DNA from 3 places in the Frankia sp. CgMI4 genome. Region 2 is predicted to be linked to each of the others. Evidence: predicted binding sites of a transcription regulator. Region 2 holds the regulator's gene; each other region holds the start of a gene.

Region 1 (3,108 bases), on a different contig from region 2:
CTGCGGGTCGGCCTCGCGCGCACCTTCGATCGCGCCGCTGTCGCGGCTGTAGCCGCAGCCTCAGCCGCCAGTCGGCGGGCAGCGGCAGCGGCAGCGGCAGCGGCAGCCGATACTGAGAGCGAAGTCGGCGAGACCACCAAGGAGACACCGAAGGTCAATCTCGTCAAGGTACCGACGGCTCCACCCAGCGGTGACAGGTACGCCGACGCCGAGAAAACCATCATCGCCGCCACCACGCACTCCGTGCGTGTACTCCCGCTCATGCGCATGGACTCCGACAACGACCTCACCGACGCACCGCAGACTCATGCTGGCCGCGGCAGCGCGGGATGGCGCAGGCGGTCGGCGGTGGCAGTCGCCGCGGTGACGGCCATCGCCGTCGCCGGCCTCACGGCGGCCATGAACTGGCCCACCTCCGATGCCCAGCTGCTGTCGGAGGACGAGCCGAATATCACGCAGGTGACGCAGGGGCAGGTGACGCAGGCACCGACCCCGGACGCGATACGTCCGCCCATGCCTGCGGCCGCACCCAGCAATGCGGCCGCGACGTCCTCGACAGTCGTCCCGACGGTTGCCGGAGCGTTTACCAMCCGGGCTGCATCGCCCGGAGGCTTGGAACCACACCTCATGGAGCCCATCGCGCGACAGGTCAGCAAGCCCTCGCCCTCCGCCACCCACCGTCCCGACCCTGCTTTTGTCAAGACGCCTGCGACATCGCCTCCGTCCTCGCCATCCACCGCCCCGGCGCCACGCACGCCGACGACGGAGCCACCGACCACGACRCCTACACAGCCGCCAACCACGGCTCCATCGCCAGCCAGCAGACCCACGACGGCACCCACCAGCACCCCACCCTCGACGACACCGACCGGGGTGGACGCTCCGACGCCGACGRCCCCGCCGAGTGGCAACCCCGGGAGCCCAAGTACCGGACCTGCCCCCAGCAGTTTCTCCACCGGAGGGACAAGTTCAKCCAGCACGGGCGGCTGGATCACCAATACGATCACAATACCGCTGCCCATTTTCATCTAGTCTTCTCTCTCTAGTACACATTGCACAACAATGTGGGTACGGGCATACTCAAAAGCTGCCAGGTCGAGAGACGTTAAAAGGCCCGAGATCCGCCGAGTGCCGATACTCGGCCTAGAAGGGACTGCGGTTCGGTCCCGGACCCGTCGGCGCCATAATCACGCATTGCCCACGCAGGGTCCCCGGCCCCGTTCTCCGCCAGTATGTCGAAAAGAAATATGCCGCAGAGTTTCTCGCCGATGAGCTGGCATAATTGGCTACCTCTCACGGAAGATCATCACCGTGTTCTGGCTGTGCTCGCGTACTTGAAATCCCGCGCACTTGAAAGGATGACAGGAGCCAACCGAACACATGGTCGATTCTGCGTCACACTCGCCACGGCGTCAACCCCTACGCCCGTCGAGGAAGACCGCACCGCGGAACAGCGCATGACTTGCGGCTGTGGCGACCGCATCCTCAAGCAAACAGAATTCTCGATGTCGCCCCCGCTGACGATCTATAACGCGATCTACGCTGAGATGGTTCGCCCACCAGACGCGGTTGACGATGGTCCCATCGCGCGCCATAATCGAACACATGTTCGGTAAAGATCTGGAGACGGTTCCCCTCCRTGCCCTCGAGACGGAACTCTGCAGCTGGGCGGGTCGACTGGCTGCCGCCACCTGCCGTTGGCTGATTCTGCTCGCTGCCTTCGATCGCCGCAAAGGTTGGTCCGCCAGCGGCATGCCGACCTGCGCGCACTGGTTGTCCTGGCGGTGCGGACTCGGACTTCGCGCCAGCTACGACTACCTTCGAGTCGCCCGAGCACTAGAACTCCTTCCCCTCATTCGCGAGTCCTTCTCCAAAGGAGAGATCTCCTATTCAAAGGTTCGGGCTATAACACGTGTCGCCGAGCCGGAGACGGAAGCAAGGTGGGTTGAGCAGGCCGCACAGTGCACAGCGCAGAAGCTCGAGAGACTCGTGTCCTTGCATGCCAAAATCAATCATGATCAAAAAGATGAGAACGGGGGGCGCGACGAAGATGGCCCGAACAATACGCGGTGCTCTTGGCGGTGGAACGAAGATGGAACATTTTCACTGTCCGTCCGCCTCGATCCAGCCCGTGGTGCGATCATTGAGAGCGCTCTCGTCATGGCCATGTCAAGCCTGCACGACTCCCGAGACTCTAACCGGGAAGATTCTTCCACGACATCCGATGCCGAGGGCTCGATCAATGACACCTCGATAACACACGCAGGTCCTGAGATGAAAGCCGATGCCTTGACGGCTATGTCCMAATCTTTCCTCTCCACCGGCGCTCCCACGCTGATGAGCTCCACATCTCACACGATAAATGTACACATAGATATTGATACACTTATCGGTTCAAGCCGAGAGAACCATGGATRCCCCCTCCAGCGACATGAAGGGAATGGACTGAATACCCGAAGGTGTGATARGAAGGACCATATCCCCGTTCTACCGAACGTCGTTCGAAGACTGTCCTGCGACAGCCTCCTTCGGACACTTATTATAGACTCCAAGGGAAACCCTCTCATGCTGGGTCGCACCCGCCGAAACCCAACCACGAGATTGCGGCTAGCAATTTATGCACGCGACCGAGGGGTATGCCAGTATCCGGGCTGCCATCATACCCGCTGGCTCCAGGTACATCATATGAAGGAATGGGCATCCGGAGGCGGAAATACAGATCTTGATAATCTCGTTCTGATCTGCTCCCTTCATCATCGGACTATTCATGAAAGGCGGATTGTTCTGCAGCGCGGACGCGACGGTTCGATTGTCGCCCGCCATCGTGACGGAACGCTGATGCAGCAGGCGCCACGGCTGCATCTGGGTCCGGATCTGTTGGAGCTCCTCAGCGATAACACCTCAGCCGCGCCAGCTGAGACCGTCCCGACAAGACGAGTAGCCTGAATTACCCCCAGGGGGTATGGACATGATCCAAATGTCTGCCTCGGCGTACCGCGACCCGATGGGGGGGGGGGGGACACGAGAGCCGATGCTCAGCTACGAACGGGATGCCCGTAGGCTCCCAACCTTGTGAGCCCCATCCTCGCGCCCGGACGAGCTGGGAAC
Region 2 (3,108 bases):
GAAGCGGAGATAAGCCACCTCGTCGAGCTCACGGAGCGGACCGAGGATCGCCCGGCCGATCGCCTCCGCGGGCACCTCCGCCGACCCCGACGAGCGGACGGCGTCCTCTACCCGCTGCGCCAGAAGCGKGAGATCATCATCCCGCACCGGCCGGCCCTGGCAGGCCTTGCGGACACCGGCGATGACCTTGGCCCGGCTGAACGGCTCGGCCGCCCCACTGCGCTTGCGAACCTGAAGGGACGCCTCCTCCATCGTAGTGAACCGGCGACCGCAGGACAGGCAGGACCGCCTGCGGCGGATCGCCGAACCCTCCTCGGCCTCCCGACTGTCAACGACGCGACTGTCCGGATGCCGGCAGAACGGGCACCGCACGCGCTACGCCTCCTTCGCCCGCGCCGGAGCCGACCGCCCCGGACCGGGGATGAGGGACACCGTTGAGGACCCGGCATCCACGCCGGACAGACCACCTTGTGGATGGACCGCCAGCTCCCCGCGGAAGACCTGTGGAACAACCTGTGGATGACTTACACCCCGGTAAGCACCAGATGTTGTGTCCAAGGTAGCGCACGGCCCCAGAGATGAGGACAGCACCCCCGTATGGTCCGTGTGGTCCGCATCGCACGTGGCACCGCACGTGGACGAAAGACGACGGTGCGCGAGAACCCTGCGCCGAGACACTCGTGGACCCGGGAAGCCGGGCGTCAGGGAAGGAGTAACGACTGGCCCGGGGCGATCAGTGGTGACCGCAGGTGGTTCAGCCGCATCAGCCGGTCCACCATGACCCGGGTGTCGGCGCTCTCGTCGAGCGCCACTGCCACCTCCCACAGCGTCTCCCCCGGCATGACCAGATGGTGCCGCGGCGCCTCCGCGGTATCCGGCCCGGCAATCGACACCCCAGGCATGATCATGATTGCTACCGCCACGACGACCGCCACGACGATCGATACCACCACCACCCGACCCCGCCGGGTCAGCCGGAGCGGCGGGGGTGCGGGCGGGCGACCCGGCGGGGGTGCGGGCGGGCGACCCGGCGGCCGATGACCCACCCGGTCCCTGGCCATCGACAGGTCGACGACCCGCGCCCTGTGTGCGGATCCCACGGCACCCTCCCGTTCCGACGACACCGAACACCGAAGATCGAACCTTCGTTCGATCGAACGCGTGGTCGATTGTCGCATCGGGAACCGGAAACCGCCAGGGACACGCTCGAACAGACGTTTGAGATTCTGCGACCCGCCGGTTACCGTCGAGTCGGTCGGGTGTGAACCGGGCGGTTTCCCCCGGTCACGGACGGCGGCGAGTCGGTGGGTGACCGCTTCCGGAGCGGGACGGTCCGCCGTGCGGTCGCCGGCCGGCCGGTGGCCGCACGGCGGAAGAAAAACGCGACGAGGAGAGCGGTAAGCGATGACTAGCCAAGGCAGGGGTACGCGCCGGGGCGGAACCCGCGGCAACGTGCGAGCCTTTCCCGAAGGCCCCACGGACGCGGGCCTGACCCCCCGGCAGCGCAGGGTGCTGGAGGTCATCCGGGCCGCGGTGGAGCGGCGCGGATATCCGCCCAGCGTGCGGGAGATCGGTGAGGCGGTCGGCCTCACCAGCACCAGTAGTGTGGCTCACCAGCTCAAGGTGCTCGAGGAGAAGGGCTACCTGCGGCYGGACCCGAACCGCCCGAGAGCGATGGAGGTGCTGACCGTCGAGCACCCCCGGCAACGCGCGGATGTGGGCGCGGGCGCGACGACGGTGGCGGGCACGATTCCCATCGTCGGTGAGGCGGCGCCGGGCACCACCGAAGGAAGCAAGTCGGACGCGGCCTACGTGCCGGTGCTGGGCCGGATCGCCGCCGGTGGCCCGATCCTGGCCGAGCAGGCGGTCGAGGACGTCTTCCCGCTACCCAGGGAGATCGTCGGCGAGGGCACTCTGTTCCTGCTCCGGGTCGTCGGCGACTCGATGATCAACGCGGCGATCTGCGACGGTGACTGGGTGGTCGTCCGCCAGCAGCCGGTCGCGGACAACGGGGAGATCGTCGCCGCAATGATCGACGGGGAGGCGACGGTCAAGCGTCTGCGGGTTCGGGACGGCAAGATCTGGCTACATCCGGAGAACTCGGCCTTCGCCGACATCCCCGGTGAGGATGCGACCATCCTCGGCCGGATCGTGGCTGTGCTCCGCAGGGTTTGATGTGGATCGGCCGGCCGCCCGGCGGGCGGCCGGCCGGGTTGCCTCGCGTCTGATCGCTCCTGGGCTCAGGCCCGGTAGGCGTGCAGCTCCGCCGCGAGTCCCGAGGAAACCCGGGCGGACAGCCGGGTACCGGTCTCGGTGTGCTCCATCGTGAGCACCTCGCCGTTCGCGTGCACCCGGGAGACCAAGTCGCCCCGGGTGTAGGGCACGAGRACGCGCATCTCCACGTCGGGATGCGGCACCCGGGCACAGAGCGCGTCGACCAGCGCGGCCAGCCCCTCGCRCGTGCGTGCCGAGACGAACACGGCGTCCGGGGCGAGCTGGCGCAACCCCGCGACGACCGTCGGCTCCACGGCGTCCACCTTGTTGACGACGATCAGCTCGGGAACGCCGCCCGCGTCGATGTCGTTGAGAACCTCGCGCACGGCGGAGATCTGCGCGGCCGGCTCCGGCGATGATCCGTCCACAACGTGCAGGATGAGATCGGCATCGGCGACCTCTTCCAGCGTCGAGCGGAACGCCTCGACGATCTGATGCGGCAGATGCCGGACGAATCCGACGGTGTCGGTCAGGGTGAAGGCCCGGCCGTCCGGCAGGGTCGCCCGCCGCACGGTCGGATCAAGGGTGGCGAACAGRGCGTCCTCGACCAGGACACCCGCGCCGGTCAGCCGGTTGAGCAGCGACGACTTACCGGCGTTGGTGTAACCGGCGATCGCCACGCTGGGGACCTCACCCCGCCGCCGGGCGGAACGCTTGGTCTCCCGCACGGTCGTCATCGCGGCGAGCTCGCGGCGCAACCGCGCCATCCTGGCCCGCAGCCGCCGACGATCGGTCTCGATCTTCGTCTCACCGGGACCACGGGTACCGATGGGCGCCCGGCCGCCGCCACTGGCCGCGGCCCGCGACATCGACTCACCCCACCCACGCAGCCGG
Region 3 (3,108 bases), on a different contig from region 2:
AGGGAGTGGCCTTCGCGGCCGCGGCCTTCGGCGTCGAGGCGACCATCTTCGTGCCGGTAGGGGCCAATCCGGTCAAAGTGGCGCGGACGCGCCGGTGGGGCGCCCGGGTCGAGAAGATACCCGGGGGGGTGGAAGCGGCGCTCGCTGCGGCCGCCACCTTCGCCGCCCGGGGAGACCGGCTGCTGGTCCACCCGTTCGATGACCCGACGGTAGTGGCCGGGCAGGGCACGATCGGCTTGGAGTTGCTCGATCAGGTGCCCGATCTCGGCACCGTTCTGGTCGGGGTGGGCGGCGGAGGGCTGATCGGCGGGCTGGCCGCGGCGGTGCGGTCCCGGCGCCCCGATGCGCGAGTGGTCGGAGTGCAGTCCGTGCTGTCGTCGGCGTTTGCCGCGTCGCTGCGGGCTGGCCGGCGGCTCACGGTGCCCCCCGGTGGGGCTGCGACGCCCGGTGCCGGAACGACGCCCGGTGCCGGAACACTGCGRGGAGTCGGGACGATTCCGGGCAGCCGGACGTCCGAACAGCCGACGGCGCCACGTTCGTCACGGGTGGTCCCGGCGTCGACCACGATCGCCGACGGTATGGCGGTGAACGCTCCGGGGGTCCTGACCTTCGCCCTTGCCGCACGCCTGGTGGACGAGATCGTCACGGTCGATGAGGCGGCGTTCTGGGAGGCGATGGTGTTGCTGCACCGGGCCGGCCACCAGGTGGAACCGGCCGGCGCCGCGGGGGTCGCGGCCTTGTTGCGTCGAAGTGATCTCGCGCAGGGCCCGACGGTGGCAATCCTGTCGGGTGGCAACATCGACCCGGGGGTGGCCAGCAGGGTGAAGGCGCTCGCGGCCATCCCGCCGAGCGCGTCGAGTACCGCGTGACTACGCGACTACGCGACTACGTGGCCGCGTGGCCACGTGGCGTGGCCGCTTGGCCGCGGGGCCGCCTGACCGCCGGTGGGCCGGGCGTTGACGCGGACCACGGCCATCGACGACCCGCCCTCGCGCGCGGGGCGGGGCGGGAACGACGGACAATAGGCTGGTCAGCACGCGGGTCGACGACCACTGGGCGTGGACGTGTGATGGTCATGCGGTGGCATGGACGCGCGAGGACCGCGGCCGGGTGGGGCCGTCGGTGCATCTCGCGGACCACACCGCGGACCGGGCCGTTGGGTGCGATCCGGGCATGCCGCGGTCCGACCTGCCCGACGTCGAACGTACGATCGGAGTCCCATGAGCGGCTTTTTCGGCGATTCCCACGGCGGCGGATCCGGCATCGCCGGGTCGGTCGGGACGGATGTCCACGGCGGTGCGCACGTGCCCTACGACCTGTTCGGCCCGGCGGTGCTGGCGCCGCCGGTGGGCGGGGACGAGCCCGGTGGCTTCTCCTCGCCACGCCTGGATGCCGAGGGCCTGCTCGACGGGCTCAACCTGCAGCAGCGGGCGGCGGTGGTGCACATCGGGGCACCCCTGCTCGTCGTCGCGGGCGCGGGGTCCGGCAAGACGCGGGTGCTGACCCACCGTATCGCGTACCTGCTGGCGGCCCGGGGGGTCCGGCCGGGGGAGATGCTGGCGATCACGTTCACCAACAAGGCTGCCAACGAGATGCGCGAACGGGTCTCGGCGCTGGTCGGTCCCCGGGCGCGGGCGATGTGGGTGAGCACCTTCCWCTCGGCCTGCGTGCGCATCCTGAGGTCCGAGGCGAAGCGTCTCGGGTTCGGCTCGACCTTCTCCATCTACGACGCCGCCGACGCGCAGCGTTTGATCACTCTGGTCACCCGTGACCTTGATCTTGATCCCAAACGGCATCCCGCCCGAGGTCTGGCGGCGCAGATCAGCAACCTGAAGAACGAACTGATCGACTGGGAGGCCGCACGGGACCGGGCCACGAACCACCTCGAGCGGACCGTCGCCGAGGTCTACGCCGCTTATCAGCAGCGGCTGGCTCAGGCCAACGCCCTTGATTTCGACGATCTGATCATGATGACGGTGAACCTCCTCCAGTCGTTCCCCGACGTCGCCGAGCACTACCGGCGCCGATTCCGACATGTGCTCGTGGACGAGTACCAGGACACGAACCACGCGCAGTACGTCCTGGTGCGTGAACTCGTCGGYCAACCGGCGTACTTCGGTGGCGGGTCCGCGCCGGTGGAGCCGGCCGAGCCGGCAGCCGGGCCGGGTACCTGGGCCTCGGGCGCCGTCCCACCGGCGGAGCTGTGCGTGGTTGGCGACGCGGACCAGTCGATCTACGCCTTCCGTGGGGCGAACATCCGCAACATCGTGGAGTTCGAGGAGGATTTCCCGAACGCCGCAGTGATCCTGCTGGAACAGAACTACCGCTCCACCCAGACCATCCTCTCCGCCGCGAACGCGATGATCGCGCGTAACAACCAGCGCAAGGCCAAGCGACTGTGGTCGGACGCCGGTGACGGTGAGAAGATCGTCGGATTCGCCGCCGACAACGAGCACGACGAGGCGGCCTTTGTCGCCGAGGAGGTCGACCGGCTCTCGGACGCGAAGCTCGCGCGGCCCGCCGACGTCGCGGTGTTCTACCGGACCAACGCCCAGAGCCGGGTGTTCGAGGAGATCTTCGTCCGGGTCGGGCTGCCCTACCGGGTGGTCGGCGGGGTGCGGTTCTACGAGCGCAAGGAGATCCGTGATCTCCTTGCCTACCTGCGGGTCCTCGCCAATCCTAGCGACACGGTGAACCTGCGTCGCATCCTGAACGTGCCCCGGCGCGGGATCGGCGAGCGGGCCGAGGCGGCCCTGGCGGGCTTCGCTGATGTCGAGCGGATCGGGTTCGCGCAGGCACTGGAGCGTGTCGACGAGGTGCCGGGGATCGCCGCGCGCTCGGCGAAGGCGGTGCGCGAGTTCACCGCGCTGCTCGCCGAGCTACGCGCCGTAGCGGCCGACAACCCGGTGGCCGTGGTCGAGGGGGTGCTTGAACGCACCGGCTACCTGTCGGAACTCCTCGCCGAGGACACCGTCGAGTCCCAGGGCCGGGTGGAGAACCTGCAGGAACTGGTCGGAGTGGTCCAGGAGTTCGCCCGGCGGCTGCCCGAGGGTACGCTTGCGGAGTTCCTCGAGCAGGTCTCGCTCGTCGCCGACGCGGACCAGGTTC

The links. The regulator LexA, encoded in region 2, represses DNA repair genes until DNA is damaged. The targets are predictions, from matches to a motif close to CGAACNNNNGTTCG.
Region 1: Manayef4_RS22925 (DUF222 domain-containing protein) is a predicted target of LexA. The motif match lies at 1,374-1,387, and genes of this name have one in related genera.
Region 3: pcrA (DNA helicase PcrA) is a predicted target of LexA. The motif match lies at 1,200-1,213, and genes of this name have one in related genera.

The regions. Positions count from the first base shown of each region.
Region 1 covers NZ_MAQZ01000070.1:48,409-51,516, reverse strand. Annotated here, with positions in the region: gene Manayef4_RS22925 (DUF222 domain-containing protein) at 1,576-2,946, shown strand; gene Manayef4_RS11855 (hypothetical protein) at 3,073-3,108, shown strand, end outside.
Region 2 covers NZ_MAQZ01000047.1:25,649-28,756, reverse strand. Annotated here, with positions in the region: gene nrdR (transcriptional regulator NrdR) at 1-372, opposite strand, end outside; gene Manayef4_RS05310 (LysM peptidoglycan-binding domain-containing protein) at 702-1,100, opposite strand; gene lexA (transcriptional repressor LexA) at 1,405-2,175, shown strand; gene hflX (GTPase HflX) at 2,241-3,108, opposite strand, start outside.
Region 3 covers NZ_MAQZ01000081.1:259,940-263,047, forward strand. Annotated here, with positions in the region: gene Manayef4_RS15220 (pyridoxal-phosphate dependent enzyme) at 1-869, shown strand, start outside; gene pcrA (DNA helicase PcrA) at 1,221-3,108, shown strand, end outside.